Regions from separate parts of the Halomonas sp. PA16-9 genome, predicted to be linked through region 1. Evidence: predicted binding sites of a transcription regulator. Region 1 holds the regulator's gene; the other holds the start of a gene.
What was found. The regulator LexA, encoded in region 1, represses DNA repair genes until DNA is damaged. The targets are predictions, from matches to a motif close to TACTGTNTANNTANACAGTA.

Region 1 (15,911 bases):
GATTGAGACACCCTAGCACCACGCCAATATATTCGCCATTGGTCTAATAGCGAAGAGAGTGGAGGATTTTTACAACAGCAGGGCTTTTTGGGCTATTTATGTAGTCAGATACATTTGAGCCCGCCAAAACGCCCAATGATGACACGTTGTGCTGACAAACAGCTCGGCTCACAATAGCCGTATCACTCACCCGTGGACTTAGTTATGAAACGTACGGCTTTTTTTATTTCAGATGGTACCGGCATCACGGCGGAAAGTTTAGGACGTAGCTTGCTGGCCCAGTTCAGCGATGTTGAGATCGATATGCAGACCAAGCCCTATATCGATACGTTGGAAAAAGCGCAGGCGTTAGCAGCGATTATTGAGTCGACAGCCAACCGGGATGGTCATCGCCCCATTATCATTGACACCATTGTGGATCAACAAATACGCGACGTTATTCGTAAGGCGTCCGGCTTTAAGGTCGATATTTTTTCCACCTTTCTGGAGCCCTTAGAGCAAGAACTAGAGACCCACTCCTCCTACAGCGTTGGGCGCACTCACTCGATAGGCAGCGATGATGTCTACATGGATCGTATCCACTCCGTCCACTTCGCGCTGGATAATGATGACGGTGCACGCACCCACCAATACGATAAAGCGGATATCATCCTGGTTGGCGTCTCGCGCTGCGGCAAAACACCTACCTCGCTTTATCTGGCGCTGCAGTTTGGCATTCGGGCGGCTAACTACCCGCTGACGGAAGACGATTTAGACGAAGATGGCATGCTGAAGCTACCCAAGGCGCTCGTGCCCCATCGCAAAAGCTGTTTGGGTTAACCATCGATGCGCGACGCTTGTCGGCAATTCGCAACGAGAGACGCCCCAATAGCCGCTATAGCTCGATGGATCAGTGCCTACAAGAAGTGGAACAGGCCGAGTCGCTCTACCGCACCATGCACATTCCCTTCATCGATGCGACACGCTTCTCGGTGGAGGAGATTTCAACGCGGATGATTGCTGAAACCGGCTTAGCGAGGCGTTTCTCGCCCCCGCTAATGTAAAAACTACTACAAAAACTACGCAAGCCCCCAGTGGATTACATGCCTTTGGGGGCAAAAATTCCCGGCGCGTTGCGCCAGTAGCCTTTGTAATCCATACCAAAGCCAAACACATAACGGTCGGCAACTTCCAGGCTGCAGTAGTCGGCTTTCAACCCAGGCACTGCTTTGCGGTTGTGCTGTTTATCGACCAACACCGCTGTGGTAACGCTGGCGGCCTGGGCCTCTTCGCAGTAAGCCAAAATGGCCGCCAGGGTCGCCCCCTCATCCAGGATATCGTCAACAATCACTACGTGACGGCCCGCCATGGGCACTTCAGGGGAAACGCGCCAAAAAAGCTCGCCGCCGCGCAGCTCGTTGCGGTAGCGAGTGGCATGCAAATAATCTACTTCCAACGGAAAGCCCAAGCGGGTAAGCAGATGACCGGTGGTAATCAAGCCACCATTCATTACGCAGTAAAAAACCGGCAGTTTATCGCCTAAATCCCGAGTAATCTCTTCCGCCATACGATCCAGCGCCCGCTCTACCTCTTGCTGAGAAATTAGGCAGTCGGCGTTATCCATCAGCTCACGCATCGAGTCCAGCGACTCTAATGCTTCTTTATCCAACTTTGACATCTACCAACTCCACGGCGGGTTAAAACTTCATTTATTTAAGTAAGAGATTTATTCAGCGCTGGGCTTACTCTGCTTCCGCACTGGACTTGGGCTTATCCGCTAGCGCTTCCAGCTTAGCGTGAGTACGACGCCAACGGCCCAATGCACTCAGCGCATCTAGGTCTGGGCGCGCACGGCTATAGCGCAACTTAGCGGGGCGCTTAGAATTGATTCCGTGGCATGCCTCCATCACTTCAAGCGCGGAGGCTCGGTCATTACATACCAGCAGCATATCGCAGCCTGCTGCCAGCGCTGCCTGGGCACGCGCTTTGGGGTCTCCCGCTTCGTGGGCGCCTGCCATACTCAGATCATCAGAAAAAACGCAGCCTTTGAAGCCGAGCGATTCCCGCAACATGCCCAACCAACTGGGTGAAAATCCTGCTGGGCGTGTATCGAAAGCACTATAAATAACGTGCGCCGGCATGACCCCATCTAACTGCGAGGCTAATTGGGTAAAGGGCACAAGATCGTGCTGTTTAATCACGTCCAGCGGGCGATCGTCTACTGGCAAGGCAACGTGGGAGTCCGCCGCAACCCCGCCGTGGCCGGGAAAGTGCTTGCCCACAGCAGCCATACCGGCATCATGAAGCCCTTGAATAAACGCGCTACCTAGTTGAGCCACGTGCTGGGGGTCATTACTAAAACTACGATCGCCGATAACGCTGGACAGACCGCTCTCAACATCTAATACCGGGGCGAAGCTCAGATCCAGACCGCAGGCAGCCATCTCCATCCCTAACAACCAGCCGGCATCTTTGGCTAACGCCAGCCCCTCTTCCGGGGTGGTGCGGTAGCTCTCACCGATACGCGCCATGGCAGGCAGGCGTGTTAACCCCTCTTTTATGCGTTGAACGCGACCGCCCTCTTGATCCACGGCGAGCAGTAAATCAGCACGCACGCGGCGAATATCGCTGCAGAGCTGGCGAACCTGATAGCCATTTTCGACATTGCGGGCAAACAGAATAACGCCTCCGACCGTCGGTTCTAGCAGCAAGCGCTTTTCTGCAGCCGTCAATTTGGTGCCTTCAAGGTCAAGCATGACCGGGCCTAACGGTTGAGTCATCGTGATAGGTCCATGAAAAGGGGCGATGATTCTAGACGATCGTCTAGCGGTGTCAAAATCTGATCAATCAAAGGACTGGCGGCCACCGTGCAACCAAACAGGGGTACCCGGCAACGCTAACGAAAAGATATAGAGCAGATCAGGATTGCGTAAACGAATACAGCCGTGGGACGCAGCAACGCCCATGGGCTCGTCAGGCGGCGTCCCGTGCAGGTAAATATAGCGCCGTTGCGAGTCCACCTGACCACCGCGGTTCACGCCCTTTTCCAAGCCACACAGCCACAGTATGCGGGTCAGAATCCAGTCACGCTCTGGATGCTCTTCGGCGAGTTCGGGCGAAAATGTCTCGCCCGTCCAGCGGCGACCTCGAAACACCGCATTTTCGGGCATATCTCCGCCAATGGCCGCGCGCACATAGTGCCACCCGCGGGGGGTTTTACCACTGCCATTGCGCTCCCCGCTTCCGGCAGCACCGGATGAAATAGAACACTCATGGAGCACTTTTGGCCCTCGCCAACAGCGCAGCAACTGTTCGGTAGTATCAATCTCCAGCCAGATATGTTCCGTTGGAGGTAGCTCAGCTAGCGTAGGAGTTCGCATGTTTTCCTTCTTCTGGCTTGGCACCGTCAAGGGCTATGGGTAACGGCGCATTCATAGCAGCCACCACTACCGGGAGCAATCGCCTGACCAAATCACGCACAGAGACCTGCTCGTGGTAATCCTTCTCCGCGATATCGCGTAGCGCATCAAGGCCAGACAGGGTAAAGATTACCGTGCCGAGCACAAAGTGTAGCCGCCAAAAACGCTCGGCGTCAGGCAGATCCGGCGTTGCTTTGCGCACAAGCTCGGTGAAGCGTGTAAACACATCGCCATACTCTTCCTGGATATAACGTCTTAGATGTCCCTGTGCTTGACTGTAGGCAAGACCCAGCAGGCGCATAAACACTTTCAAACTATTGCGCTCGGCGGGCACCGCGAGAACGGTAGTTGCCATGGTCTCGAGCAGTGTTTCCAGCGGGATAACGCGCCCGGCGTGTTGGCCCTCGAGCTCATCTAGCGCAGTATGAAAGCGCTGACTAAACGGATCCAGGTAGCGGGCAAAAACGGCCTGAATCAAGGCTTTTTTGGAACCAAAATGGTAATTAACAGCGGCTAAGTTAACCCGCGCTTTGCTAGTGATGTTGCGCAGCGAAGTTTCAGCAAAACCCCGCTCTGCAAACAGCACCTCGGCGGTGTCGAGTATACGGGTCACCGTATCAGATTGAGCCATGTCGCTCTCCAGGGAAACAGGTGTTTAAAACATAGCAAAATACTATGCCATAACGTAGGCGGGCTCAACGCTTGATTTATTGACAAAATGTGACGTATTAAATAAGCAGAAACTTAGTTTCAAACGATTAGAAAAATTGCATAGACATCGGCAATAGGCACTGACAAGCCATATACTGGACAGAGGAACATACTGTATACTTAAACACTTATTGATTAAGTCGACATTTAACTTGTTACTGTCTATTCACTATTTATGGAGTCTGGTATGTCGCGTCCGCTAACCGCTCGCCAACAGCACGTGTTTGATTTTATCGTTAAGACCATGGGCGAATTTGGCTACCCTCCTACCCGCGCCGAGATTGCCAAAGCACTTGGCTTCCGCTCACCCAATGCGGCTGAAGAGCACCTGCGCGCGCTGGAACGCAAAGGCGTTATTCGCATTATCCGCAACACCTCTCGCGGCATCCGCCTGCCCAACCAGGAACCTCAAGAAGTCCTGGATAGCGCAGTCCCCGCCTTACCCACAACCAACGTGGAAGCCCCACCCACTGGCCTGCCTGTGATCGGGGAAGTAGCTGCCGGCAGCCCCATTTTGGCCGCCGAACATATTGATCGCTACTGCCCGCTACCGGCCGAGTACTTCACTCCCAAAGCTGACTATCTGCTGCGCGTACGCGGCCTTTCCATGAAGGATATTGGCATTTTGGAAGGTGATTTACTGGCGGTTCATCGCACTGACCGGGTTCGCGATGGCCAGATCGTGGTTGCCCGCCTGGACGATGAAGTAACGGTTAAACGCTTCAAACGCCAGGGGCATCAAGTGACGCTGTTTGCAGAGAACCCTGATTTTGCGCCCATTGAAATCGACCTGCGCTCTCAAGCGCTCGATATTGAAGGCGTTGGAGTCGGCGTAATTCGTGGTGGCAACGGCCAGGCACTCGGCTAATAAATCCGCTACTGCAGGTCGATATAGCGGTGGTCATTGAAGGTGGCCACCCAGTTTGGGTGATAGACCAGCAGGATGCTCAGCAGCATGCCAGTAATAAATGCCTCTGAAGGCATTAGCAGTGGTAAAAAACGCGCATACTCCTGGGCGAGATAGATCGCCTCAGGGTCTGTACCCGCGACGATAATCAGCACTACCGCCGCCAAGCCTCCTCCCAGCGTTGCCAGCGCCGCGCCAAAAAAGCCGCAGGCAAACAGAAATACCATCAAGTTATCCGGCAGGCGGCGATCTACCAGCCGCCATACCGTGCCAATAACGGCCGCCGGGACGATCCCGGTAACCAGCACATTTGCCCCCAGCAACATCCACTCATTGCGGCCAATCACCACCATGGCAATGTTGATCAGCACGTTGCTAATCAGCGCTAATGGCGCTTTAAAAACGAGTGTCATCAATACTGTAAAAACAAGGTGTAGCGTTAGCCAATCAACAGCCTGGGCACGAAGCTGCCACATCAGCATCACCGCCAGCGTAGCACCCAGCCAGCGGTGCTGAAGCGCTGAATCCGCTATCAACACCTGCCAGGGCCGCCCCAAAGCGCCCATGCGATCACTGCTAACGAGAGTAGCCAGGTGAGCAGCAGCGCCCAGGGCGCTAATACACTTTGCGCAAATGACATGGCGGCCTCTCAGGTTGATGGGCGGGCATTATAGAGTACTTAGCTAAATACCACTGTCTTGTTGCCATGCACCAACACACGATCCTCTAAGTGCCAACGCAAACCGCGAGCGAGCACGGCTTTCTCCACATCACGACCAAAGCGGACTAGATCAGTAGGCGTATGACAGTGGCTAACGCGATGGATATCCTGTTCGATGATGGGGCCTGCGTCGAGTTCCTCGGTCACATAGTGGCAGGTAGCGCCAATCAGCTTAACCCCCCGCTGGTAGGCCTGGTGGTAGGGCTTAGCCCCGGCAAAAGAGGGCAAAAAGCTGTGGTGAATATTGATCACTCGCCCCGCATAGCGCGCGCACAGCTCAGGGGGCAGTATTTGCATATAGCGCGCCAGCACCACGCAGTCGGCGCGGGCACTGTCGATTTCGGCCTGAACCTTGGCAAACGATGCTTGCTTATCGTCGGGGTCGACCGGTACATGGTGATAAGGAATACCGTACCACTCCGTCAGCGAACGCATATCATCATGGTTGGAGATAACCCCGACAATGTCGCAATCCAGTTCCCCCGCCTGCCAGCGGTAAAGTAGATCTACCAAGCAATGTGACTCCCGCGACACCATCAGCACGACGCGCCTACGCTGCTGGGTATCCACCAGCGACCACTGCATATTGAATTCGCTGGCTATCGGTTCAAATGCCGCGCTCAGCGCTTCCGCCGACATACCTACCGAATCCGCCAGAATTTCGTAGCGCATAAAAAGCAGCCGGTTTCTAAATCGGAGTGCTGGCTAGCTTCGGTAATGGAGCCGCCCTGCTGGGCAATAAAGCTCGATACCCGTGCAACAATACCCACCCGGTCAGGACAGGAAACTACTAAACGATAATAATGAGACATGTGAGCTACTCTTGACCTATTGCTAAGTTAATTATGACAAACCAGCGGCTTAGGTCGCATAGTGTATCGGAAGGCCGTGGATGATTGTTAGCTGCCCCTGCCTTCCCGTATAGTTAAGACACTACTTTTTAGGTTTTTCATAACAGATGCATTCACCACGCGTTCAAATTCGCCCCCGTCGTCGTCCACCGCTGCGCATTTTGCCGCTGGGGGATGCGGTGAGATTGGAATGAATCTAACGCTATACGGCTATGACGATCACTGGATAGCCGTGGACTGCGGCATGATGATCCGCCAGGATCTTCCCAACTCGCCGCTGCAGGTACCCAATCTTGATACGCCGAAAGCACTAGGGATCGTGCCCAAAGCGCTATTTATCACCCATGGTCACGAAGACCACATTGGTGCCGCAGCCTGGCTATGGCCGATGTGGAACTGCCCCATTTACGCCACCCGCTGGCGGCAGGCCTGTTGCGGCTAAAATTTGCCGAGCATCAGCTTAGCGGTGCGGCTATCCATGTCATTGAACCTGGCGAGGCCCTAGAGAGCGGGCCATTCACGCTGCGCTATTTACTTTTAACCCACTCCATTCCCGAAAGCTGTGCGCTAATAATGATGGCCGGTGGCTATCGCGTTTTACATACCGGCGACTGGAAACTCGACCCTGAACCGATTATCGGCACGCCGATCAGTGCAGCCCTCTTCAAGGCGCTTGCCCCGGTTGACTTGGTAGTGGGCGATTCCACTAACGCCCCCATGCCCGGGCACTCCGGCAGCGAGGGGGACGTCGCCCGCGCCCTGACAAAAACCCTCAGCAACTGCCAGGGCCGGGTGGTGGTCTCCTGCTTTGCCAGTAACCTTGCCCGGGTGTTAGCGATAGGGCGCGCCGCTCAGAAGTGTGGCCGACGCATTAGCTTGATGGGCCGTTCAATGGAGCGCATGGTCAGCGTTGCCCGGGGGCTCGGCTATATGGATGATTTACCGCCTTTGGTGCCCAATCATGACTTAGGCTATCTTCCCCGGATGAAGTGGTGATTATCGCCACCGGTAGCCAGGGTGAGCCCCGAGCTGCGCTACAGCGCCTCGCCCAGGGTCGCCACCCTTTTGTGGATCTTCAGCCGGGCGATAACGTTATTTTTTCGGCTAAAGCCATTCCTGGCAATGAACGCCCCATTGAACAGCTTAAAAAGCGTTTGGCGCACTTAGGTGTCAACCTCTACGACGAGTTCAACCACCCTGAACTGCACGCTACCGGGCACCCCGCTCAGGATGAACTGATCAAGCTGTATCAGTGGGTCAGGCCAAAACATCTCATACCGGTGCATGGCGAAGCCCGCCACCAACAGGCTCATCAGACTATTGCCAAACAGCTAGGCATTAGCGCTCCATTGACGCCGGTGAACGGCGATCTAATTTGCTTTGACAGTCACGGGCTGCGCTGTGAGTCGCGCTATCCGCAGCCGCCCTGCATAGTCAGTCAAAACAGCGTGGTGCCCCACCCTGGCCTTGAGGTGCACGACGCCAACAAGGCCCGTCGCGGCAGCTTATACTTAGCGCTGCCGGTGACGGCTACTGACACTGGATGGGCGCGTATTGGCCGTTTGATGCTGGATGCCTCGGGGGCCAGCCCGCTGGATGAAGATAGCTTTAATGATTGGCTGGATGATCAGCTTGAGGAGATTGCAGCAGAGACGCTTGCCGACTTGCGCCAAGCATTACAGCCTCGCATGGTGCAGTGGCTGGCGGAGCATATGCAGCACCTGCCCGATGTACATCTACAGATTATGGCCGCCGAAATGCCAGAGACTATCCCCCTGGACAACGCCGCCAATCGTTAGAGCTGCGCATTATTGTGAAAAAAAGCGCAGCAACGCGGCCGTCTCACTCCCAGCGCGCTGCATCTTGTTGATCAGAGTGACGCTCTTTGACCCAATACTCGCCCTGGGCAGAGTGCTCTTTCTTCCAGAAAGGCGCCTGGGTTTTCAGATAATCCATAATAAAATCGCAGGCTTCGAACGCCTCACGCCGGTGTGCGCTGGCCACGAGTACGCGCACAATCGGATCGCCTGGCCCCAGGTAACCGACACGATGAATAATCCGCACCGCTTGGAGCGACCAGCGCTGCCAAGCCTGTTCACCAATCTCCGTCAGCGTACGCTCGGTCATTCCCGGATAGTGTTCCAGCGTTAACCCTGTGACGTCCGGCGTTTCATTAAAATCACGCACTAAGCCGGTAAAACACACCACCGCGCCAATATCACTACGCCCCGCCAAGGCATCGTCATAGCCGTAGTCCATTGGAAACGGGGCTGCTTGAATCGTTACTTTAATATCCAGCTTATTATCCACCCTCACCCCCCTGTTACTGCGGGAAAAACGCCACTTCGTCATCATCGGTCACTAACGCCTCGTCATTGGCCATGACCTGATTAATCGCACACAGCGTACGCTGGTCGGTGAGTTGTTTAAAGCGACTATCCTGCTCGGCCAGCGCGGCTTTTAATCCACTAATGTCGCGGCTAGCCAGTTGATCGAGACTCACGACGGTCTCACTTTCGCCTACCCGCTCGCGCAGTTCGGCTAAAAACTTAACCCGCACGCAGGGTGAAGGGCAGCGCTCGCCCAAGCTGACTTCTCCGGCTACGCCGTCACCGGTAACAATCGGCGCCTGGGTGCTCATACGCTGGTAGTCGCCACGCTGACCACCTTGCTTGCTGTCGAGTTGTATAGCCTCGATACGCATACCTTTATCGACCGCTTTGCACATATCGTAAAGCGTCAAACAGGCTACCGAAACAGCGGTAAGAGCTTCCATTTCGACCCCAGTGCGTCCATTCAAGCGACACAGCGAGGTCACATGAACGCAGGATTCGGCCACATCAATATCGAACTCAACAGAAACCTTGGAGAGCGCCAGTGAGTGACAGAGAGGAATCAGCTCATGAGTACGTTTGGCCGCCTGAATACCAGCGATACGCGCGGTGGCCAGCACATCACCCTTGGGCAGTTCACCATCGCTAAGCAATTTCAGCGTTTCAGGCTGCATTATAATGCGCCCGGAGGCGACTGCTTCGCGGCGGGTTTCCAGCTTATCGCCGACGTCCACCATATTGGCTTCGCCACGGGTGTTAAGGTGGGTCAGATGCATGTTGTCACCATTGCTGTTTTGAAGACATATTTTTTGAAGACATCGTATCGTTTTTAGCGCTTAACCAGGTCACTACCCATTGTGCAACCGCTTCGCTATCGTCTAGATCTAACTGAGCCACCGAAGCCGCCAGGTCGATAGGCGGTGGCGCACTGAGCGCGACTGCCTCAACCCATCGGCCGGTTAAAATAGCCGCATCGCCAATCCCATCGCGGTATAGCACCAGCTTGGGAATCGGCCAAGCCTTGAAGCCTTCGACAATCACCAAATCGGGATCGTGCGGCGCCATCATGGCAATTAGCTGGGCTAAATCAGGCTCTTCCTGGTCAGGGGTTTCCTGCATCAGCGCAAAGCGCTGACGGGAAGCCACCAGTATCGGTGCGGCACCTGCGCTACGCAGCTTATAGCTATCCTTGCCGGGCTGGTCGACATCAAACGAGTGGTGCGCATGCTTGATGACAGCGACGCTCAAGCCATACTCCCCTAATCGTGGCAACAGCTTCTCTAGCAGCGTCGTTTTTCCGGTACCGCTCCAGGCAGCAATCCCCAGTATGGGAAAAGGTGCGGTTAGTTCGTTTTCCATGCTGCCGAAACTCCTGATGATCACTCACGCTACCATTCTAACGATTCACACAGCGTTATAGAGGATGACTCTACTCGCCCTCTTGCTCACGGGGTAATAGCCAGTTCAACGCAATACCCACCAAAGCGGCCAGGCTAACGCCCTGCAGCGTAAACTGGCCTCCACCAAACTGCATGCCGCCAATCCCGAACACCAGTATCAGCGAAACCACGACCAAGTTGCGCGGCGCCGTCAGCGACTGTCCTGCACGTACCAGTGTGTTCATACCGACCACCGCAATGGAGCCAAACAACAGCGTCATTATACCGCCCATTACCGGGCCAGGAATGGTCTGCAGCAACGCGCCAAGCTTGGACACAAACGCCAGCACAATGGCAATAATCGCGGCAACAATCATGTACTTGGGATTAAATGCCCGAGTAAGCGTTACCGCCCCGGTGACTTCCGAGTAAGTAGTATTCGGCGGCCCGCCGACCAGCGCTGCTACGCTGGTCGCCAGCCCATCGCCTAACAGAGTTCGATGCAGGCCAGGCTTTTCCAGGTAGTTTTTGCGGGTCACCGAACCAATGGCCACCATATCACCAATGTGTTCTACCGCTGGGGCAATCGCGACCGGAATCATAAACAGAATGGCAGCCCAGTGAAAACTGGGTGCGGTAAAGCTGGGTATCGATAACCACGCCGCCTCATGCACTGGCGTAAAGTCGACTACCCCCATCAGCAACGCTAAAAAATAGCCGGTGATAATGCCCCCCATAATCGGCACTAGGCGAAGTAGCCCGCGACCAAAAACGGCCAGCACAAGCGTGACTAGCAAGCTGGTCATTGATAAGAAAATCGCCGCGCCATAGCCGATATTGTCGCTGGTTTCACCGGTCGCCATACTTACGGCCACCGGCGCCAGCGCCAGGCCAATCACCATAATCACCGGCCCCACCACCACAGCGGGCAGCAAGCGATGCAGCCAAGCGGTGCCTTTTAAGCGCACAACCTGAGAGATCGCCACATAGACCAGCCCCGCTGCCATTAGCCCGCCCATGGTTGCCGAAACGCCAAAGCTCGCCACAGAGCCTTGAATAGGCGCTATAAAGGCAAACGATGAGGCTAAAAACACCGGCACGCTCTGCTTGGTGACCCCATGAAATACCAAGGTTCCCACCCCAGCCGTGAACAGCGCAACGCTTGGGTCGAGTCCTGTCAAAAGCGGCACTAACACCAAGGCGCCAAACGCCACAAATAGCATTTGTGCGCCGGTTAAAATGACTTTTGGCCACGACTCAGCCTGACTGGCAGCTTCACGCATAAGTGAATTCCTAGTGATTATTGATTTGATAGCAGGTATACAAAAAAATGCCCCTGACGCTGGGCGTAAGGGCAATGTCAATAACGATGCTTAGCGCGTTCCGAAAATCTTATCGCCAGCGTCACCTAGTCCGGGGACGATGTAGCCATTTTCGTCGAGGCGGTCATCGATCGAGGCGGTGTAAATTTCGATATCGGGGTAAGCGTCCTGCACCCGTTTGATACCCTCAGGGGCGGCGACGAGAACGATCACCTTCATATGCTCACAGCCACGCTCACGGAGCATATCCAGTGTTGCGACCATCGAACCACCGGTGGCCAGCATGGGATCTATCACGATCGCCATGCGCTCTTCGATATCGTTGGCAAACTTGGCAAAGTAAGGCACCGGTTGCAGCGTCTCTTCATCACGATACAGACCTACGACGCTCACCCGTGCACTCGGGATTAGATCCGTTACGCCTTCCAGCATGCCGAGCCCGGCACGCAGAATCGGTACGACGGTGACTTTTTTACCTTTTAATCGGCGCGTTGCAATTGGCTCACCGTTCCATCCCTGGATTTCATGATCTTCCAGTTCAAGACCTTTGGTTGCTTCATAGGTCAGCAGCTTGGCGACTTCACCTGCCAGTTCACGAAAGCTCTTAGTGCTCAGGTCAACTTCGCGCATCAGACCCAGCTTATGTTGTACAAGCGGATGGTTAATGGCGTAAACACTCATGGGACTTCCTCACTGCAGGGGATTCAGAATGGCAACCAAGGTTGCATCAGCTAGGCACAAAATTGCGCGTATTCTACCCGCAACCACTTACGAGGTTAAGGGGTTTCAGGCAATTGCCATTCGATAGGTGCTCGCCCTTGCGCCTGAAGAAATTGATTGGCTTGGGAAAAATGCCGGGTACCAAAAAAGCCCCGATGCGCAGAGAGCGGTGATGGGTGCGGGGCTTCCAGTATTAAATGGCGCCTTTGGTCGATTAACGCCTTCTTCTGGCGCGCATGACTGCCCCACAGCAGAAACACACACGGCGGCGCGTGCTGGCTGACGGTTTCAATCGCGCGGTCAGTGAAGGGCTCCCATCCCTTACCGCGATGAGATGCCGCATTGCCCTGCTCCACAGTCAGCGAAGTGTTTAACAACAACACGCCCTGCTTGGCCCATGCTTCCAGATGGCCGTGGCGCACGGGGGTAAAACCAACATCAGTGGCCAACTCCTTGTAGATATTGACCAGCGACGGTGGCACGGGTACGCCGGGCTGCACGGAAAAGCATAAACCGTGAGCCTGATTGGGCCCGTGATAGGGATCCTGGCCTAAAATAACCACCTTCACTTCGTTCAATGGGGTCAGTTCAAAGGCACGAAACCACTGCGTTGAGTGGGGATATATGATCTTCTTCGCAGCTTTTTGCTGCGCCAAAAAATCTTTTAGCGCCAGCATATAGTCAGCCTGAAACTCATTACCCAGCCACTGACTCCAATCGTCGGGAAGTGGATTGGCCATTATTACCTCTTCATTTGATCAACAAGCGGCTCAACGTATGCAACACCCATATCCCAGGGGAACTGAATCCAGCACTGCTGGGCAACTTCGGTCAGGTATTGATCCACCAAGGGACGACCATCCGGCTTGGCATAGATAGTCACAAAGTGAGCTTTAGGCAGCATTTTACGTACTGCCCGCGCTGTTTTGCCAGTATCCACCAAGTCATCGACCAGCAACCAACCTTCACCGTCATGATCGACGCCCTTCATGATATCCAGACCGCCCTGATCCATATGGTCGTAGCTTTTAATACACACGGTATCGATCAGCCGGATATTAAGCTCCCGAGCAATCAGCGCGGCGGGAATTAAACCGCCGCGGGTAATCGCTACGATGCCTTTAAAATCACGCTCGATCATTTGATGGCATAGGGTGCGCACATCACGGTGCAACTGATCCCAGGAGACAGTGAAGTGTTGGTGGTAGCGATCGCTGCTCATGGGGCATTACTCGTCTTCGTTGAAAGAACAAACTGCGAATACACTGAAACCAGCATCGCGAATTTTCTGCGATCCGCCCAGCTCAGGCAGATCAATAATGGTGGCGGTCTCAACCACCTGACCACCGCTGCGCTGAATGAGGTTGGCCGCGGCCAGCATGGTGCCGCCGGTGGCGATGAGGTCATCCATCAGCAGGATACGGTCATCTTTCTGGAACGCATCGGAGTGCAGCTCCACTTCTGAATGTCCGTACTCCAGCTTATAAGTCTCGCTGATGGTCTTGAAAGGCAGCTTGCCCTTCTTACGCACCGGTACAAAGCTGCAACCCAACTCATAAGCGAGCGGCGCACCAATAATAAAGCCACGCGCATCAATGGCCGCGATGGCATCCAGGTTCATTTCCTGATAGCGGTGAACGAAGCTATCGATCAGCTTGCGAAAGGCCGCGCTATTTTGCAGCAACGGGGTGATGTCGCGAAAGTTCACGCCCTGTTCAGGCCAATCGGGAACCGTGCGAATGACGGACTTAATGTAGTCGCCGTAGATGCTCATCGCGTCTCTCATTGAGTAATAAAAAGTGGTAATGATCAATCAAACCAAGAAAAGGTATCTTGTCGCAAACAGCAACGCCAAAATAATCATCCGCCGGATTCAGGTCGGCAAAACGGCCCGACAACGCCTTGATCGCTACATAGCTAATAAAGCCAAGCGCAATACCTTCGGCAATCGAGAACGTCAGCGGCATCGCCAGGGCGGCAATCAGTACCGGCGCGGCGTCGGTGGGGTCTTCCCAGTTCGCGTGAGCCAAACTTCCTGCCATCAATACCGCCACATACAGCAGCGCACCTGCGGTAGCGTAGGCCGGAATAGAACCCGCCAGCGGAGCGAAGAACAGGCTGATCAGGAACAGAACACCAACCACTACCGCCGTTAACCCAGTACGGCCACCCGAAGCGATACCCGCCGTCGATTCAATGTAGCTTGTGGTGGTGGAAGTACCCAAGGCGGCACCCGCCATTGACGCGGTGCTGTCGGCCATCATGGCGCGACCAATGCGCGGTAACTTGCCATCCTTGTCCAACAGCTTGCCGCGGTGAGCAACGCCTACCAGGGTGCCGGAGGTATCAAATAGATCCACAAACAGGAAGGCAAAGATCACGCTAAGCATCGCCACATCCAGCGCGCCCATCAAATCCATCGCCATAAAGGTAGGTGCAATAGAGGGTGGCATCGACATCAGGCCCCCATACTCATTATGGCCGAGCACCATTGCAACAATAGTAATCCCCAAAATCCCGATCATGACGGCACCAGTCACTCGCAAGTAAGAGAGCGCGGTAATCACAAAGAAGCCCAGCAGCGCATAAATAGCCGCGGGTTGGGAAAGATCACCTAAGGAAACAAAGGTCGCGGGGTTGGCAACCACGATACCGGCGTTCTTAAGCGCTATCATTGCCAGGAAAAGGCCAATACCAGCGGCGATCCCCAACCGTAACGTCATAGGAATGGAGTTAATGATCCACTCGCGAATTTTAAAAATACTCAACAAGAAGAACGTTAGACCTGAGAAGAACACCGCCCCCAGCGCAGCTTCCCAGGTATAGCCCATCCCCAGCACCACGCCGTAGGTGAAAAAGGCATTCAAACCCATGCCTGGCGCCTGAGCTATCGGGTAGTTAGCCCACATCCCCATGACGAAACAGCCAATCGCTGCCGCTAGGCAAGTGGCGACGAACACTGCGCCGTAGTCCATCCCCGCTTCAGACAAAATGCTCGGGTTGACAAAGATGATATAGGCCATCGTCAGGAAGGTGGTGATCCCGGCGATAACTTCTGTCTTCACGTTGGTTTTGTGCTCGGAGAGCTTGAAATAGTTATCCAGAAGTTTCATGAATCTTTTTATCCTTAGCGCTAACGCCGCATGAGTATGCGTTCTGGTGCTGAGAAAAGCCGCACATACTACCGAAACGCTCGCTGTGATGCGAGCGCCTCAGCGTAGCGACCAATGTTGGCGGAAATCGCCCGCCGCCTAATGTCTAGCAATCTTTAGGCCATGAACTAACCGATCGGTCAACCCATTAACCAAAAAAGCTGATTATTGCCATTGCCGCGTCACTTACTAAACGCCGCTTTTTTGAGAAAGCACTCGCTCAACGGTTTCAACGATCACCTGGGTTTGCGGGTCAATTTCAATATTGACCTGATCCCCGGGGGCTCGATCTTGAAGCGTGGTACGCGAAAGTGTCTCAGGAATTAAATTGACGCTGAACTCCACATCCCCACTTTCAGTGGAGCGTACATCCCCAATGGTCAAGCTGATACCGTCTACCCCGATGTAGCCCTTTTC
Region 2 (15,911 bases), 1.0 Mb from region 1:
CTCTGGTGCTCTATGTACGTCCGCGCGGTTCCGACGTGACGCGCCAGGACAGCGGGCCGACGAACAAGAAATAGTGTTCGTAGGTCGCTGTTAGTCGCAGACCGTTAATCGCGGTTCGAAATATAAGCGCCCCTGAGCCATTTGGCCGAATTCCTGGTTAACTGAATTCGCCAAGTGGATCAGGGGCGTTTGTTTTGCTGTGTGCAGATGTGCTGTATAGCTGTGCGCTATAGAAATGCACAGAAACGGCGCAGGGCGCCCGCTCAATCAGTGCGGCGGGCGTTGGCTGGCGTGCAGCATCTCCCGAGCGTGGGCCAGGGTTTGGTCAGAAAGCGTGACACCGCCCAGCATGCGCGCCAGTTCGCTGATGCGGCCCTGTTCGTCGAGTAGCGCCATCTGGGTCAGCGTTGTATCGCGCTTCGCCTGTTTCTCGATATGCAGGTGCTGGTGCGCCTGTGCTGCCACCTGGGGTAGGTGGGTCACGGTCATGACCTGGCCGTTTTCGCCCAGTTTGCGCAGTAGTTGGCCAACGATCTCTGCGGTGGCCCCCGAGATACCCACATCCACTTCGTCAAACACCAGGCTGGGAACCGTTGAGTGCGTCGCCGCGACCACTTGAATCGCCAAGCTAATCCGCGATAACTCACCGCCGGAGGCGACTTTGGTCAATGGGCGAGCGGGCTGGCCGGGGTTGGCGCTAATCAAAAACTGTACACGATCAAGGCCTTCAGGGGAGGGCGCGTCTTTAGCGGTGACCTCCACTTCAAAACGAGCTTTGCCCATGGCCAAAAAGCCCAGCTGCTGCTGCACCTCTATACTCAAGCGAAGCGCGGCTTTTTGACGGCTCTCGCTGAGTTTTTTTGCCGCTTGGCGGTAGCTCTCGCGTAGCTCGACAACCCGTGCACTGAGTGCCTCCAGGTCATTGCCACCCTCTTCTAGCTGAGAGACTTCCCGCTGTAGCTCAGCATGCAGGGCGCATAGCTCTTCAGGAGCAACGTGGTGCTTGCGGGCAATTCGATGGACGTCGGTCATTCGTTCTTCAACCCAGGCGAGCCGCTCAGGGTCTAATTCGGTGGTGCTGGCGAGGCGGTTAAGCTCGCTGGAGGCCTCTTCCACTTGAATGCGCGCATCGCTCAGCATGGCAAGCGTGTTCGCCAGGGTGCCTTTGTCGCTACCTGGCAGTGCGCTTAAGTGGGTAAACGCTTGGTTGAGTAAGGAGAGCGCGCCGCCCTCGTCACTGGCGCAGCAGTCGGCGGCAAACTGGGTTTCGCGCAGGGTCTCTTCCGCGTGAGCCAGGGTGTGCTGCTCTTCCTCTAACGTGGCTAATTCACCTTCCGCTAAACCGAGCTGATCCAGCTCTTCTACTTGGTAACGCAGCAACTGCCGTTTGGCCTCAACTTCACTGCCTTCTTCGCTTAGCTTCTTCAGCTGCCGACGCGCACTGCGCCACTCGCGGAACGTTTCAGCTAATTGAGTGGTGGCATCGTTTAGGCCTGCGTAATCGTCCAGCAGGGCAAGGTGGGTCTCTTCGCGCATCAGCGCATGGTGAGCATGCTGTCCATGAATTTGAATCAGCTGCTCGCCGAGGGATTTTAGATCCGAGATAGTCGCGGGTTGGCCGTTAATCCAGGCTTTGGAACGGCCGTTGGCGGTGACCACACGGCGCAGCAAGCATTCCTCAGCGGGGAGCTCCCGCGCCGTTAGCCACTCGATGGCGGCGGGCAGGTGTTGAATGTCGAAGCGTGCGGAGAGGTCCGTACGCTCGCGGCCGTGACGCACGCTTCCGGCGTCGGCACGCTCGCCCAGGCAGAGCCCAAGGGCGCCTAACAGGATCGATTTGCCCGCGCCGGTTTCCCCGGTAATCGCGGTCATACCGCCGGTCAAGTCGAGTTCTAAGTGATCGACAATGGCGAAATCTTGAATAGCTAGCTGAGTAAGCATGGCGCCTCCTGAGGCGGTACAGCATAGAAGCTGGATACTTATCCAATAGTTGTTGATTTATACAGTAGTTAATAACTCACTTCAATGCACCTCTTGAGATGGAATTTATGGCCCCCATATAGCGTGCATGATCAGTCAAAGCTAGTGACTTAAAGCTTACTTCTTTGCGCGCCGCCCGCGTGGCCGCGCTCTACTTTTTAGGAGCACAACATGGCGAAAGAACCGCAAACACCAATGGACGATGAGCTGGCCCGCCACGAGCAAGACGCCGATGGCGCCGAGCAAGCAGCTGAGAAGGTTGCTGAAGAGCGCTTGATGGAGGGCGAACTGGAAGGATTGATCAATGACGAAGAGGCGCTAGAAGACAGCGTCGACAACCCGGAAGCGGAAATGCTGGCAGCCCAAGTAGGTGAGTTAGAGCAGAGCTTGGCCGAAGCCAAGGATCAAGCCCTTCGCGCCGCCGCTGAAGCGCAAAACGTGCGCCGTCGTGCGGAGCAGGAAGCGGAAAAAGCCCGCAAGTTTGCCCTGGAGAAGTTCGTTAAAGAGCTGCTGCCAGTGGTAGATAGCCTGGAAAAAGCGCTTGAGACCATGGAAGAGGGTGCATCGGAAGTTCATCGTGAAGGTGTTTCCATGACCTTGAAAATGCAGCTGGATGTGCTCAACAAGTTCGGCGTTGAAAGCATTGAACCCCATGGTGAACCCTTCGACCCGCAAGTGCACGAAGCCATGACCATGGTGCCTAACCCGGATCTCGAACCGAACACCGTGATGGACGTTATGCAGAAAGGCTATTTACTCAATGGACGCTTGGTGCGCCCAGCGATGGTTGTAGTGAGTAAAAAAGCCGATTAAGCCACTGGCGGCACAGAGTTTGAAAAAAGTGTGTGAAAAAAAGCCCTTGAAATGTCAGCGGCGGCCCCCAAATAAAGGGCAACCCCGCGGGGAAACCCGCAGACAAGCTTTAAAAACTAAATTTTCAGTTTTGTAACAACCGAATTCGAGGTATTGCTATGGGACGTATAATTGGTATCGACCTGGGCACCACTAACTCTTGTGTGGCCGTGCTCGATGGTGACAGCGCTAAAGTTATCGAAAACGCCGAAGGCGGTCGTACGACGCCTTCTATCATCGCCTACACCGATGATGGTGAAACGCTGGTAGGTCAGGCGGCTAAACGTCAGGCCGTTACTAACCCAGAAAACACCCTGTACGCCATCAAGCGTCTCATTGGCCGTCGCTTTAAAGACGACGTCGTCCAGAAAGACATTAAGATGGTGCCGTACAAAATCAGCGAAGCTGATAACGGTGACGCTTGGGTTGAAGTAAAAGGCAAAAAAATGGCACCGCCGCAGGTAAGCGCGGAAGTGCTGAAGAAAATGAAGAAGACTGCCGAAGACTACCTGGGCGAAGCAGTCACCGAAGCGGTCATTACCGTACCGGCCTACTTCAACGACAGCCAGCGTCAGGCGACCAAAGACGCCGGCCGCATTGCCGGTCTGGACGTTAAGCGCATTATTAACGAGCCGACCGCTGCCGCACTGGCCTACGGTATGGACAAATCCCGCGGCGACAAAACCATCGCGGTCTACGACCTGGGTGGTGGCACCTTCGATATCTCGATCATCGAAATTGCCGATGTCGACGGCGAAACCCAATTTGAAGTGTTGGCCACCAACGGTGACACCTTCCTGGGCGGCGAAGACTTTGACTTGGCGCTGATCAACTACCTGGTAGACCAGTTCAAGTCTGACAGCGGCATTGATCTGTCTGGCGATAACCTGGCCATGCAGCGTCTGAAAGAAGCTGCCGAAAAAGCCAAAATTGAGCTGTCTAGCGCTCAGCAGACCGATGTGAACCTGCCTTACATCACCGCCGACAACACTGGCCCGAAACACCTTAACGTTAAGGTGACTCGTGCCAAGCTGGAGTCACTGGTCGAAGAGCTGGTTCAGCGCTCGCTCGAGCCGTGCAAAATGGCCCTGAAAGATGCAGGCCTGTCTGCCTCTGAAATCGACGAAGTGATCCTGGTCGGTGGCCAGACACGTATGCCGATGGTGCAGAAGAAAGCCGCTGACTTCTTCGGCAAAGAAGCACGTAAAGACGTTAACCCGGACGAAGCGGTTGCCGTTGGTGCAGCGATTCAGGGCGGCGTACTCGGTGGCGACGTTAAAGACGTTTGCTGCTCGACGTTACCCCGCTTACCCTGGGTATCGAAACCCTGGGTGGCGTAATGACGCCGCTGATCGAAAAGAACACCACCATCCCGACCAAGAAGACACAAACCTTCTCAACGGCGGATGACAACCAAACGGCGGTGACCATTCACGCCGTGCAGGGTGAGCGCAAGCAAGTGTCGCAGAATAAGTCGCTGGGTCGTTTTGATCTTGCTGACATTCCGCCTGCACCGCGCGGTGTGCCGCAGATCGAAGTCGCCTTTGACTTGGATGCCAACGGTATTCTGAACGTATCGGCAAAAGACAAGGCCACTGGCAAAGAGCAGTCGATTGTCATCAAGGCGTCTAGCGGTCTGTCCGAGGAAGAAGTCGAGCAAATGGTACGTGATGCCGAAGCTCACGCCGAAGAGGACAAAAAGTTCGAAGAGCTGGTGCAGCTGCGTAACCAAGCTGACGGTATGATTCACGCTACGCGCAAAACGTTGGAAGAAGCTGGCGACAAAGCGACTGACGACGAGAAGCAGGCGATTGAAACGGCCATCAGCGAGCTGGAAGAAGCGGTTAAAGGTGACGACGTCGATAACATTCAGAAGAAACTGGATGCACTGACCGAAGCCTCTGGCCAGCTCGCCCAGAAGATGTACGCCGAGCAGGCAGAAGCAGCGCAGCAAGAGGGCGGCGAAGGTGCTGAAAGCACTTCCAAGCCGGAAGAAGACGTGGTTGACGCCGAGTACGAAGAAGTCAACGACGATCAGAAAAAGCAGTAACATCCTCTTTCTGCCAAGGAAAGCGGTGACGCGGGAGCTTACTCCCGCGTTGCTGTTTCCGAGACCAAGACGCACGTAGTTAGATATATAGCTAGGTATGTAGCTAAATGTGTATCGCCTAAATGTGCAGTTGAGTGCGTAGCTAACCAGGAGGCGTAGGGCCTATGTCCAAACGCGATTATTACGAAGTCCTGGGTGTCGAAAAAGGGGCCGATCAGAAAGAGATCAAGAAGGCCTATCGCCGTCTGGCGCAAAAATTCCACCCTGATCGAAACCCGGACGATAAAACCTCAGCGGAAAAATTCCGTGAAGTGTCCGAAGCGTATGAAGTGCTCAGCGACGGCGAAAAGCGCGCTGCCTATGACCAGTTCGGCCATGCGGGCGTTGATGGCCAAGGTGGCGGCGGTGGTTTCGGCGGCGCAGGTGCCGGCGATTTCAGCGACATTTTCGGCGATGTGTTTGGCGATATTTTTGGCGGAGGCGGTGGTCGTCGCCGTGGGCCCAATGCCCCGGCACGCGGCTCCGACCTGCGCTATAACCTAGAGCTGGATCTAGAGAACGCCGTTGCAGGAACCACAGTCGATATCCGTGTGCCGCGGCATATCGAGTGTGATCGCTGCGATGGCGGTGGCGCCGAGCCAGGCTCCTCGAAAGAGACCTGCCCGACCTGTCACGGTCACGGTCAAGTGCGTATGCAGCAGGGCTTTTTCGCCGTGCAGCAAACGTGCCCAACCTGTCATGGCTCTGGCCAGCACATTAAAGTGCCGTGCCATAAGTGTAATGGCGAAGGGCGCGTACGCGAGACGCGCACGCTGTCCGTCAAGATTCCGCCCGGCGTGGATACCGGCGATCGCATTCGCTTGAATGGTGAAGGCGAAAGCGGTGTGAACGGTGGCCCGCCTGGGGATCTGTACGTTCAGGTGGCGATCAAGCCGCACCATATCTTCCAGCGTGACGGTAAGCACCTGCAGTGCGATGTGCCGATCAACTTCGTCGATGCAGCGCTAGGTGGCGAGCTTGAAGTGCCCACGCTAGATGGCCGCGTGAAGCTGAAGATTCCGCCGGAAACCCAAACCGGCAAGCTGTTCCGCCTGCGCGGTAAAGGCGTCAAGCCCGTGCGCGGTGGCATGCCCGGCGACCTGCTGTGCAAGGTAGTGGTGGAAACCCCCGTCAAGCTCAACGACGAGCAGCGCGACCTACTGCGCCAGCTGCAACAGAGCTTCGACGACAGCAACAGCCACAACCACTCGCCGAAGAAAACCGGCTTCTTCGACAGCGTGAAGAGCTTCTTTGAAGATATGAAGCCGTAAACCTGTAATAATAGTAAGCAGTTAGTTGTTTGGTTCAAAAACCCTCGGTTCGCCGGGGGTTTTTGCTGTTTGGGGATGCTGCGCGCAATGGATAACCTTCAGGAAAGGCCCACAAAGGGCATCTTGCTCAGGGTGCTCTCAGGCGCTCTGTTCACTGGCATGCTGGTGTGCATTAAAGCCGTGAGCGACGCAGTGCCGGTGGGGCAGTCGGTGTTTTTTCGCTCATTGTTTGCGCTGCTGCCTATCGTGATTTTTCTGTTGCTGCGGCGGGAGTTTCCCCAGGGGTTGGCTACGCGGCGCCCCTTGGGGCATGCGTTGCGTTCGGGGATGGGGGCGGCGGCGATGTTTGCCTCCTTTGCGGCGGTGGCGCTGCTACCCATTGCCGAGGCGACACTATTAGCCCAGCTAACACCGGTGTTTATGGCGATAGGTGGCATATTGCTGTTGGGGGAGCGTTTCTCGCTCTACCGCGCTGGCGGCATAATATTGGCGATTGCTGGAGTGGCAGTGCTGATCTTGCCTGGGCTCAATGCCAGTTCCAGCAATGGGCAAATAACCGGGTACGCGTTAGGAGCGCTGGGTGCGCTGTTAACCGCGGGGGCGCTACTGACCGTGAGACGTATTTCGCGCACCGAGAGTGCTGCCTCCATCGCCTTCTACTTTATTGTGGTGGCAGCACTGGCTGGGCTTGCCACGCTCCCACTGGGTTGGGCCGCGCTCACACAGGCGGAGTTTGCCCTGTTGGTGCTCTCGGGCCTGTTTGGCGGCGCCGCCCACATCGCGATGACATTAGCGCTGCGCTACGCCGAGGCGTCGCGGTTGGCGCCTTTTGAATATATTGCCCTGGTGTGGCCTGTGCTCGCCGACTGGGTGTTGTTTGGCATACCGGTCTCCAGTGGTTTCCTGCTAGCGCTACCGCTGATGTTAAGCGGGGTAGCGCTAGCGGCGATGGAAGGGCGACGGCTTAGGTTAACGGCTAAATGGCTGCTTCGACGATAAGCTGCGGCTGGCCTTTCGAGCACGGCTCAATTCGGGCCGTGACTTTATATACTTGCTGCAACAGTGCTGGCGTAATCACTTCAGCGGTGGGGCCGCAGGCAATCAGGCGGCCATTTTCCAGCAGCATGGCGGCGTCGGCGAAGCGTAGCGCATGCCCCAAGTCGTGGAGTGCCACCAGAATCAGCATCTGGCGCTGGTCGGCTAACCGGCGCAGCACCGTCAACAGACTAATTTGCCGGTTAAGGTCGAGCGCCGAAGTGGGCTCATCCAGCATCAGAATCTCCGGCTCTTGCACCAGGGCCTGGGCAGCGCTTACCAACTGGCGCTGGCCGCCGCTAAGGTCACCAATATCGCGCTCGCCAAGGGCCGTGATCGCCAGCTCGTCCAACGCCCGATCCACTTGGGCTAAATCCTCAGGCTGCACTTTTAATCCACGCCCCTGCATGCGCGCCAAAAGCACCGATTCATACACCGTGAGCACCGCTTTGGCGCCGGTGTCCTGGGGCATATAGCCCACTGGGCGCTCGGCGCTGGTGCCGCTGATGATCACCTCGCCTTCGCCTTTCAATAGTCCTAACACGCGCCTAAAAAGCGTCGACTTACCCGCCGCATTAGGGCCCAGCAGCGCGACGACTTGCCCGCCTTGAAAGCAGGGCGTGGTGATCTCATGCAGAATAGGGCGCCGCCCATAGCGGGCGGATACGCGGTTCAGTTGTAGCGTTACCATGAGGCCTTCTTGTGGTTAAGCACTAGAAATAGAAAGAAGGGAATGCCCACCAGCGAAGTGATGATGCCAATGGGGATGATAGTGCCGGGGATAATGATCTTGGAGATAACTGAGCCAACGGAGAGGATGAGCGCGCCGCACAGCGCCGAACCGGGCAGGAAGAAGCGCTGATCTTCACCCAGCAAAATGCGCGCAATATGCGGCCCCACCAAGCCAATAAACCCAATGGTGCCTACAAACGCTACCGCGATAGCAGCGAGTAGCGACACCAGTACCAGCACTTCCAAGCGCAGCGCGCGGGGATTGACGCCCATGCTCTCGGCTTTGGCATCGCCCAGGCGCATAGCAGTCAGCGCCCAGCCGTGCCGGGCAAGCAGCGGCATGGACAAAGCGAGAATGCTGAGGGCGATCCAGAACTTGGGCCAGGTCGCTTTGGTCAAGCTGCCCATGGTCCAGAAGACTACCGCGGATACCGCCTCTTGGCTGGCAAAGAACTGAATCAGCGCCATTAGCGAGTTGAAGATAAACACCATGGCGATGCCGAGCAGCACAATGGTCTCTACCGTGACGCCGCGCTTTAGGCTTAAGGCATGAATTAAAAACGCGGTGAACATGGCCATTACAAAGGCGTTGATGGGTACCACAAACTCAATGGCGGCAGGCACCAGCGCCACCCCGAAGGCGAGACCCAAAGCGGCGCCAAAACTGGCCCCGGCGGAAATCCCCAAGGTAAACGGGCTGGCTAGCGGGTTGCTCAGAATGGTCTGCATCTGTGCCCCGGCCACCGACAGGCTGGCGCCCACTACGAGCGCCATCAGCGCCACCGGCATGCGGATTTCCCAGACAATCACCCGCGCCTGCTGGCTAACACTGCCTGGCGTGAATAGCGCCGCGATGACTTCGCCCAGGCTGTAGCGGGCGGGGCCGAGGGCCAGATCAACGCAGAGGCTAAAAAACAGCGCTAACACCAGTGCCGCCAATATCAGTTGGCGGCGGAACACCTGGCTATGGTAGAAGGCGCGACCCTGTGAAAGGCGCTCTGTGACCTCCGTTTCCGTTATCCTCGTATCAGTCGTCATGGAGCGATATCCAGTAGCCGGGCTCATAGTCGATGGGCAGGAAGCGTTCGTGCAGTTCTTCCATGGTGGCTTCCGGGTCTAGGTCGGCAAAGAGCTCAGGGTGTAGCCACTTGGCTAACTGCTGCACGGCCACGAAGTAGTAGGGGCTGTTGTAAAACTGGTGCCAAATGGCGTGGAAATTGCCAGATTCAACGGCCTTAATGCCGGTCATCGCGGTGCGCTCGGTCAGCGCTTCCAGCTTGGCGTGAGCGCTTTGCATATCTGAACCAGGCCCTACGCCCACCCAGTCGCCGCCAGGTACGTAGGCATCCCAGTTGCCGCCGGTAACAACCACATGGTCGGGGTTGGCGGCAATAATCTGCTCAGGGTTCAGGTTGCCGAAGCTGTTAGGAATAATCCCCTCAGCAATATTGTGGCCGCCGGCCAGGGTGACATAATCGCCAAAGTTGGCAGGGCCAAAGCTCATGCAGCACTCGTCGGAGTAGCCGCCTGCCCGTCAATAAACACGCTGGGGCGCTCTGGATTGGCCTCGGCGATGACGTCGGTTACCCGTGCCAGCTGTGCCTCGGCAAACTCGATAAACGCTTCGGCCGCGGCTTCATCGTCCATGATCTGGCCGATGATGCGCATGGAGGGAATGGTGTGTTCAAGCGGATCTTCACGAAAATCCACATAGATGATCGGAATGCCGAGCTGCGCCAACTTGTCGTCGTAGGCGGCGTCTTCTGTGGCGGCTTTAGCTTCGATGTTCATCAGCACCACATCAGGGTTAAGCGCGGCGGCCTGCTCTACATCGAAGGTGCCGTCTTTAAAGCCGCCAAAGGTGGGGATCGCTTCAATCTCTGGGAAGCGCTCTAGATAGCGGGCATAGTTATCAGGGTCCGCTTGAGAAAAGTCTTCGCGCCAACCGACCACATGGGCAAAAGGGTCTTCCGGTTCGAGTAGCCCAAGCAGATAAATTTGCCGCCCTTCACCTAAAATAACCCGCTCGGCAGGGGCGTCCAGAGAGATTTCGCGGCCAGCGACATCGGTAATAGTGATAGCGTCAGCCATAGCAGTGGCGCCGCAAGCAAAGCTGATAAGCGTACCAAACAGGATTTTTAAGCGCGGAGAACTGAGCATTTTTTAAACTCGTTGGTCAATATTGATTAACAGGTCTGGCATCACTGATGCGCAGTAACGCTTTGATAGCACAGAGATGCAATTGCTATTGTAACTGATTAGCGTTTAGGCGGCATCACTGGGGTGCCGCGCTGAATGGTTCACATGCTACGCTTTGTTTTTGCCATTTATTCTTCGGCGACGGCTTCGCGTATTGGGCTCTAAACGGCAATTGTGTTGTTGTAGCTTTTTTTAGTTAGCAAGTACTTACATTTATGGAGAGGCCGCTATGCCTTTATCTCGTGTTGAAATCGCCACGCCTTCCGCCGAGCGTTTAATCAATCGACTGTGCAAACACTGGGCGCATAAGTTGGAGGTCGAGCAGAGTGATCAGCAAGCTACCATTACCTTTGCCACCGGCACCTGCTTAATGGTCGCTGAATCGGATAAATTGGTAGTAGCCCTGGAAACCCTCGAAGAGGAGCATCTGGATGAATTGGAGGGGGTGGTCGAGCGCCACCTAATGCGTATGGCCGGTGATGAAGAGCTGGCGATTGTTTGGGAAAACTAGACCACGACGGGTCTGCTATAATCGCGCTGATTTTGAAAACATAAATCTTATGCACCGAAACGCAGAGCGCAGGAGTTCGCATGACCCGAATTGCCATTGTAGGCGTGGCTGGCCGCATGGGCCGGACGTTGGTAAATGCTGTAGAGCAAGAGGCTGAGGCGACGCTAGCCGGTGGAATTGTGGAGCCAGGCAGCTCCTTATCGGCGCTGACATTGGCGAACTTGCCGGGGTGGGTAAGCGCGGCGTTGTCGCAGTAGATTCCCTGGCGTCGATTGTCGATGACTTTGATGTGTTGATCGACTTTACGGCTCCCCAGGTAACGCTGGGTAATCTGGCGTTCTGCGCCGAGCACGGTAAGCGTATTGTGATTGGCACCACCGGTATGAGCGATGATGAGCTGGCCCAGCTTGATAGCTACCGCGATAAGGTGGCCATGGTGTTCGCGCCCAATATGAGCGTCGGGGTTAATTTAACCCTGAAGCTGCTTGAAACCGCTGCCAAAGCGCTGGGCGATGAAGGCTACGATATTGAAGTGATCGAGTCTCACCACCGCCATAAGGTTGATGCGCCTTCCGGCACCGCGATCAAAATGGGCGAAGTAATTGCCGACAGCCTGGGGCGTAACCTTAAAGAGCACGGCGTGTTTGAGCGAGTCGGGCAGTGCGGCCCACGCACCGACAAAGAGATCGGCTTTGCCACCGTGCGCGCGGGCGATATCGTGGGTGAGCACACGGTAATGTTTGCCACCGAAGGTGAGCGCATTGAAATCACTCACAAGGCCTCCAGCCGGATGACATTTGCCAAAGGTGCGGTTCGCGCGGCGCGCTGGGTCGCTGGCAAAGAGAGCGGCCGTTACGACATGCAGGATGTATTGGGGCTAGAGTAAGGGATTGCCTGTCACTGCTTGAGCAGGGCGCTAGAACAGTCCTGCCATCAAGGGGTAGTCTTCGATCAAGAATTCCTGTAACATTTCAAAAATTTTGGCCGGGTGGCCTGGAAATCTTAAACGGCGCGCTTGTTGCGTTGGTCAACCCAAAGCCTGCCTCCTCAGGGTTTGCTGCTATAAAGCGGTGCTGCTGTTAAGCGTAACGCTAGAGGCTAAGCGAATCAGAAAGGCATCGAACAACAAGCGGGATGAAACCGATTCTTTTTATCGGCTTCGTCCCGCTTTTTTACGACCCCAGTTTTACTAGTGATAGTTTTTATTAGCGATAGTGTTACGTCGCGGATAATCAAGAAATTGCTGAGCCTGCGCCCCACAGGCTCCCACCAGCATGGGAGGATCTTGTTTTGAATAACCCCGCATTGAGCAAACCCGCAATATTGGCCCTGGAAGATGGCAGCGTGTTCCACGGCATTGCCATTGGCGCGGACGGATTAACAAGCGGTGAGGTGGTGTTCAATACGGCCATGACCGGCTATCAAGAAATCCTCACCGACCCTTCCTACACCCGCCAAATCGTTACCCTCACCTATCCCCATATCGGCAATACAGGCATTAACGCTGAAGACATTGAGTCAGCTTCTATTGCCGCAGCAGGTTTGGTGATTCGCGATTTACCGCTAATGGCCAGCAGCTTCCGCTCTGAGCAGTCGCTGTCGGACTACCTGAAAAGCCAGAACGTGCTGGGTATTGCCGATATCGATACCCGCCGTCTAACGCGCATTTTGCGAGATAAAGGTGCGCAGAACGGGGCGATTTTGGCAGGCGTTGATGCGGAAGGCGACGGGGCGGTCACACGGGCGCTGGAAGCCGCCAAGGCTTTCCCAGGCCTGAAGGGGATGGATCTGGCCAAAGAGGTGTCGTGTAAACAAGCCTACGAGTGGTCGGAAGGTGAGTGGACGCTGGGTGAAGGCTACGCTGATGCTTCCAAAAGCGAGCGCCCCTACCATGTGGTGGCGTACGACTACGGTGTGAAATTCAACATCCTGCGCATGCTGGCCGCTCGCGGCTGCCGCCTGACAGTCGTGCCCGCGCAAACGCCTGCTGCTGAGGTGCTGGCGATGAATCCGGATGGCGTGTTTTTAGCCAACGGCCCTGGTGACCCGGAGCCCTGCGATTACGCCATCAAGGCAATTCAGGACGTGCTGGAAACCAATATTCCGGTGTTTGGTATCTGCCTGGGCCACCAACTGCTGGCGCTCGCCGCCGGGGCGAAGACGGTCAAAATGAGCCACGGCCACCACGGTGCCAACCACCCGGTGCAGGATCTGGATAGTGGTACGGTAATGATCACCAGCCAGAATCACGGCTTTGCGGCGGATGAAGCGACCCTGCCCGCTAACGTGCGCGCCACGCACCGTTCGCTGTTCGACGGCACCTTGCAGGGAATCGAGCTTACCGACCGACCGGCGTTCAGCTTTCAAGGCCACCCGGAAGCGAGTCCCGGCCCGCGTGATGTGGCGCCGCTGTTTGATCGCTTCGTGGCTATGATGCAGGCACGCCGTTAACGCGTCCCTAGCATCACCGTATCGCCGTCTTTTGTCGCTCATCGTCACCATTTTTTGCGGGAACCGTTATGCCTAAGCGTACCGACATCAACAGTATCTTGATCATTGGCGCTGGCCCGATTGTGATCGGCCAGGCCTGCGAATTCGACTACTCCGGCGCCCAGGCGTGTAAAGCGCTGCGCGAGGAAGGTTACCGGGTTATTTTGGTTAACTCCAACCCCGCCACCATCATGACTGACCCGGCCATGGCCGATGCCACCTACATCGAGCCGATTACCTGGCAGGCGGTGGAGAAGATCATCGAAGCCGAGCGCCCTGATGCCATTCTGCCGACCATGGGTGGTCAGACGGCGCTGAACTGCGCCCTCGAGCTTGAAAAGCATGGCGTGCTGGAGAAGTTCGGCGTCGAGATGATCGGTGCCAACGCCGATGCGATTAACATGGCCGAAGACCGTGATCTGTTCGATCAGGCCATGAAGCGCATTGGCTTGGAGTGCCCGAAAGCGAAAGTCGCCCACACCATGGATGAAGCCTGGGAGATTCAGGCTGAACTGGGTTTCCCGACCATTATTCGCCCTTCCTACACCATGGGCGGCTCCGGCGGCGGCGTGGCGTACAACAAGGAAGAGTTCGAAGAAATCTGTACCCGTGGTTTTGAGCTTTCCAATAACCACGAGCTGCTCATCGATGAGTCGCTGCTGGGGTGGAAAGAGTACGAGATGGAAGTTGTGCGTGATAAAAACGACAACTGCATCATCGTCTGCGCGATTGAGAACTTCGACCCCATGGGCGTGCACACCGGCGACTCCATCACCGTGGCGCCGGCGCAAACGCTGACCGATAAAGAGTATCAGATCATGCGTGACGCCAGCCTCGCGGTACTGCGCGAGATTGGCGTAGAGACCGGTGGCTCTAACGTCCAGTTCGGTATGGATCCCAAAACCGGCCGTTTGGTAGTTATCGAGATGAACCCGCGGGTGTCACGCTCTTCAGCGCTGGCCTCAAAGGCGACCGGTTTCCCGATTGCTAAAATCGCCGCGAAATTGGCGATTGGCTATACCCTGGACGAGCTGCAGAACGATATTACCGGTGGTCAAACGCCGGCATCGTTCGAGCCGTCTATCGATTACGTGGTCACCAAAATTCCGCGCTTCACCTTCGAGAAATTCCCCCAGGCCAACGATCGCCTAACGACGCAGATGAAGTCGGTGGGTGAGGTGATGGCGATTGGCCGCACCTTCCAAGAGTCGCTGCAGAAAGCCCTGCGTGGCCTGGAAACCGGTAACGATGGTCTTGATCCGATCATTACCGATTTCACGCCGGACAACATGGCGATTATCCAGGGCGAACTGCAGGCCGCCGGTGCCGAGCGTATTTTCTACGTGGCGGACGCCATGCGTTCCGGCATGAGCGTCGATGACGTCTTTGCCCTGACCAATATCGACCCTTGGTTCCTGGTGCAGCTGGAAGATTTGGTGCTGACTGAAAACGCCGTTGCCAAGCGCTCGCTGGCTGACTTCTCGGCTCGTGAGCTCTATCAGCTCAAGCGCAAAGGCTTCGGCGATGCGCGCCTGGCCAAGCTACTGAATGTCAGCGAAAAAGAGTTCCGTCAAACCCGCCAGGCCGCCGGCATTCGCCCGGTTTATAAGCGTGTCGATACCTGTGCCGCGGAGTTTGCCTCTGATACCGCCTATATGTACTCCACTTACGAAGAGGAGTGCGAGGCGGATGTTTCTGACCGTCAGAAGATCATGGTATTGGGCGGTGGCCCTAACCGGATCGGCCAGGGCATCGAGTTTGACTACTGCTGCGTTCACGCCGCCTTCGCCATGCGCGATGATGGTTATGAAACCATCATGGTCAACTGCAACCCAGAAACCGTCTCGACCGATTACGATACCTCTGATCGTCTCTACTTCGAGCCGGTAACGCTGGAAGACGTGCTGGAGATCGCCGACAAAGAGAAGCCGGTGGGTGTGATCGTTCAGTTCGGTGGTCAAACGCCGCTGAAACTGGCCCGTGAGCTAGAAGCTGCCGGTGTGCCGATCATTGGTACCACGCCGGATGCTATCGACCGCGCAGAAGACCGTGAACGCTTCCAGGTGATGATCGATAAGCTGGGCCTGAAGCAGCCGCCCAATGCCACGGCTCGCAGCTTTGCGGAAGCCTTCGATAAAGCCGAAGCGATTGGCTACCCGCTGGTAGTGCGCCCCAGCTACGTGCTGGGTGGTCGGGCCATGGAGATCGTCTACGACGCCTCCGAACTTGAAAATTACATGACCCATGCGGTGAAAGTCTCCAACGACTCACCGGTGCTGCTGGATCACTTTTTGAGTGCCGCGATCGAGATCGATATCGATGCGGTGTCGGATGGTCAACAGGTGGTGATCGGCGGCATCATGCAGCACGTAGAGCAAGCGGGCGTTCACTCCGGTGACTCCGCCTGCGCGCTGCCGCCTTACTCGCTGCCTGCGGATGTGCAGGACGAGATGCGCCATCAGGTGAAGCAGATGGCGGTTGAGCTGGGCGTTAAAGGCTTAATGAACGTGCAGCTGGCCTGGCAGGATGGTGAGATCTATGTGATCGAGGTGAATCCCCGCGCTTCGCGTACGGTGCCCTTTGTGTCCAAGTGCATTGGCACCTCGCTGGCGCAGATCGCAGCGCGCTGCATGGCCGGTAAAACCCTGGCTGAGCAGGGCTTTGAGCAGGAAATCGTACCGCACTTCTATAGTGTTAAAGAGGCGGTCTTCCCGTTCAATAAATTCCCCGGTGTCGACCCGATTCTGTCGCC

Region 2: a site for LexA is predicted at 1,989-2,008, ahead of recN (DNA repair protein RecN). Genes of this name have one in related genera too.

What each region holds. Positions count from the first base shown of each region.
Region 1 is NZ_CP040451.1:2,879,689-2,895,599, forward strand. Features, by position in the region: partial or broken gene ppsR (posphoenolpyruvate synthetase regulatory kinase/phosphorylase PpsR) at 205-1,043, shown strand; gene FDY98_RS13310 (hypoxanthine-guanine phosphoribosyltransferase) at 1,079-1,657, opposite strand; gene nagZ (beta-N-acetylhexosaminidase) at 1,722-2,759, opposite strand; gene FDY98_RS13320 (L,D-transpeptidase) at 2,823-3,359, opposite strand; gene FDY98_RS13325 (TetR/AcrR family transcriptional regulator) at 3,337-4,029, opposite strand; gene lexA (transcriptional repressor LexA) at 4,297-4,977, shown strand; gene FDY98_RS13335 (energy-coupling factor ABC transporter permease) at 4,986-5,582, opposite strand; partial or broken gene purU (formyltetrahydrofolate deformylase) at 5,696-6,549, opposite strand; partial or broken gene FDY98_RS13345 (ribonuclease J) at 6,779-8,387, shown strand; gene moaE (molybdopterin synthase catalytic subunit MoaE) at 8,431-8,847, opposite strand; partial or broken gene moaC (cyclic pyranopterin monophosphate synthase MoaC) at 8,901-9,697, opposite strand; gene mobB (molybdopterin-guanine dinucleotide biosynthesis protein B) at 9,702-10,280, opposite strand; gene FDY98_RS13365 (uracil-xanthine permease family protein) at 10,351-11,583, opposite strand; gene upp (uracil phosphoribosyltransferase) at 11,674-12,303, opposite strand; gene ung (uracil-DNA glycosylase) at 12,399-13,082, opposite strand; gene gpt (xanthine phosphoribosyltransferase) at 13,085-13,564, opposite strand; gene FDY98_RS13385 (adenine phosphoribosyltransferase) at 13,571-14,116, opposite strand; partial or broken gene FDY98_RS13390 (NCS2 family permease) at 14,156-15,455, opposite strand; gene FDY98_RS13395 (riboflavin synthase) at 15,684-15,911, opposite strand, start outside.
Region 2 is NZ_CP040451.1:381,020-396,930, forward strand. Features, by position in the region: gene fur (ferric iron uptake transcriptional regulator) at 1-74, shown strand, start outside; gene recN (DNA repair protein RecN) at 268-1,941, opposite strand; gene grpE (nucleotide exchange factor GrpE) at 2,152-2,793, shown strand; partial or broken gene dnaK (molecular chaperone DnaK) at 2,952-4,882, shown strand; gene dnaJ (molecular chaperone DnaJ) at 5,047-6,192, shown strand; gene FDY98_RS01835 (DMT family transporter) at 6,280-7,191, shown strand; gene FDY98_RS01840 (ABC transporter ATP-binding protein) at 7,169-7,918, opposite strand; gene FDY98_RS01845 (FecCD family ABC transporter permease) at 7,912-8,997, opposite strand; gene FDY98_RS26520 (hypothetical protein) at 8,987-9,463, opposite strand; gene FDY98_RS26525 (ABC transporter substrate-binding protein) at 9,460-10,119, opposite strand; gene FDY98_RS01855 (DUF2218 domain-containing protein) at 10,388-10,669, shown strand; partial or broken gene dapB (4-hydroxy-tetrahydrodipicolinate reductase) at 10,750-11,555, shown strand; gene carA (glutamine-hydrolyzing carbamoyl-phosphate synthase small subunit) at 11,975-13,120, shown strand; gene carB (carbamoyl-phosphate synthase large subunit) at 13,189-15,911, shown strand, end outside.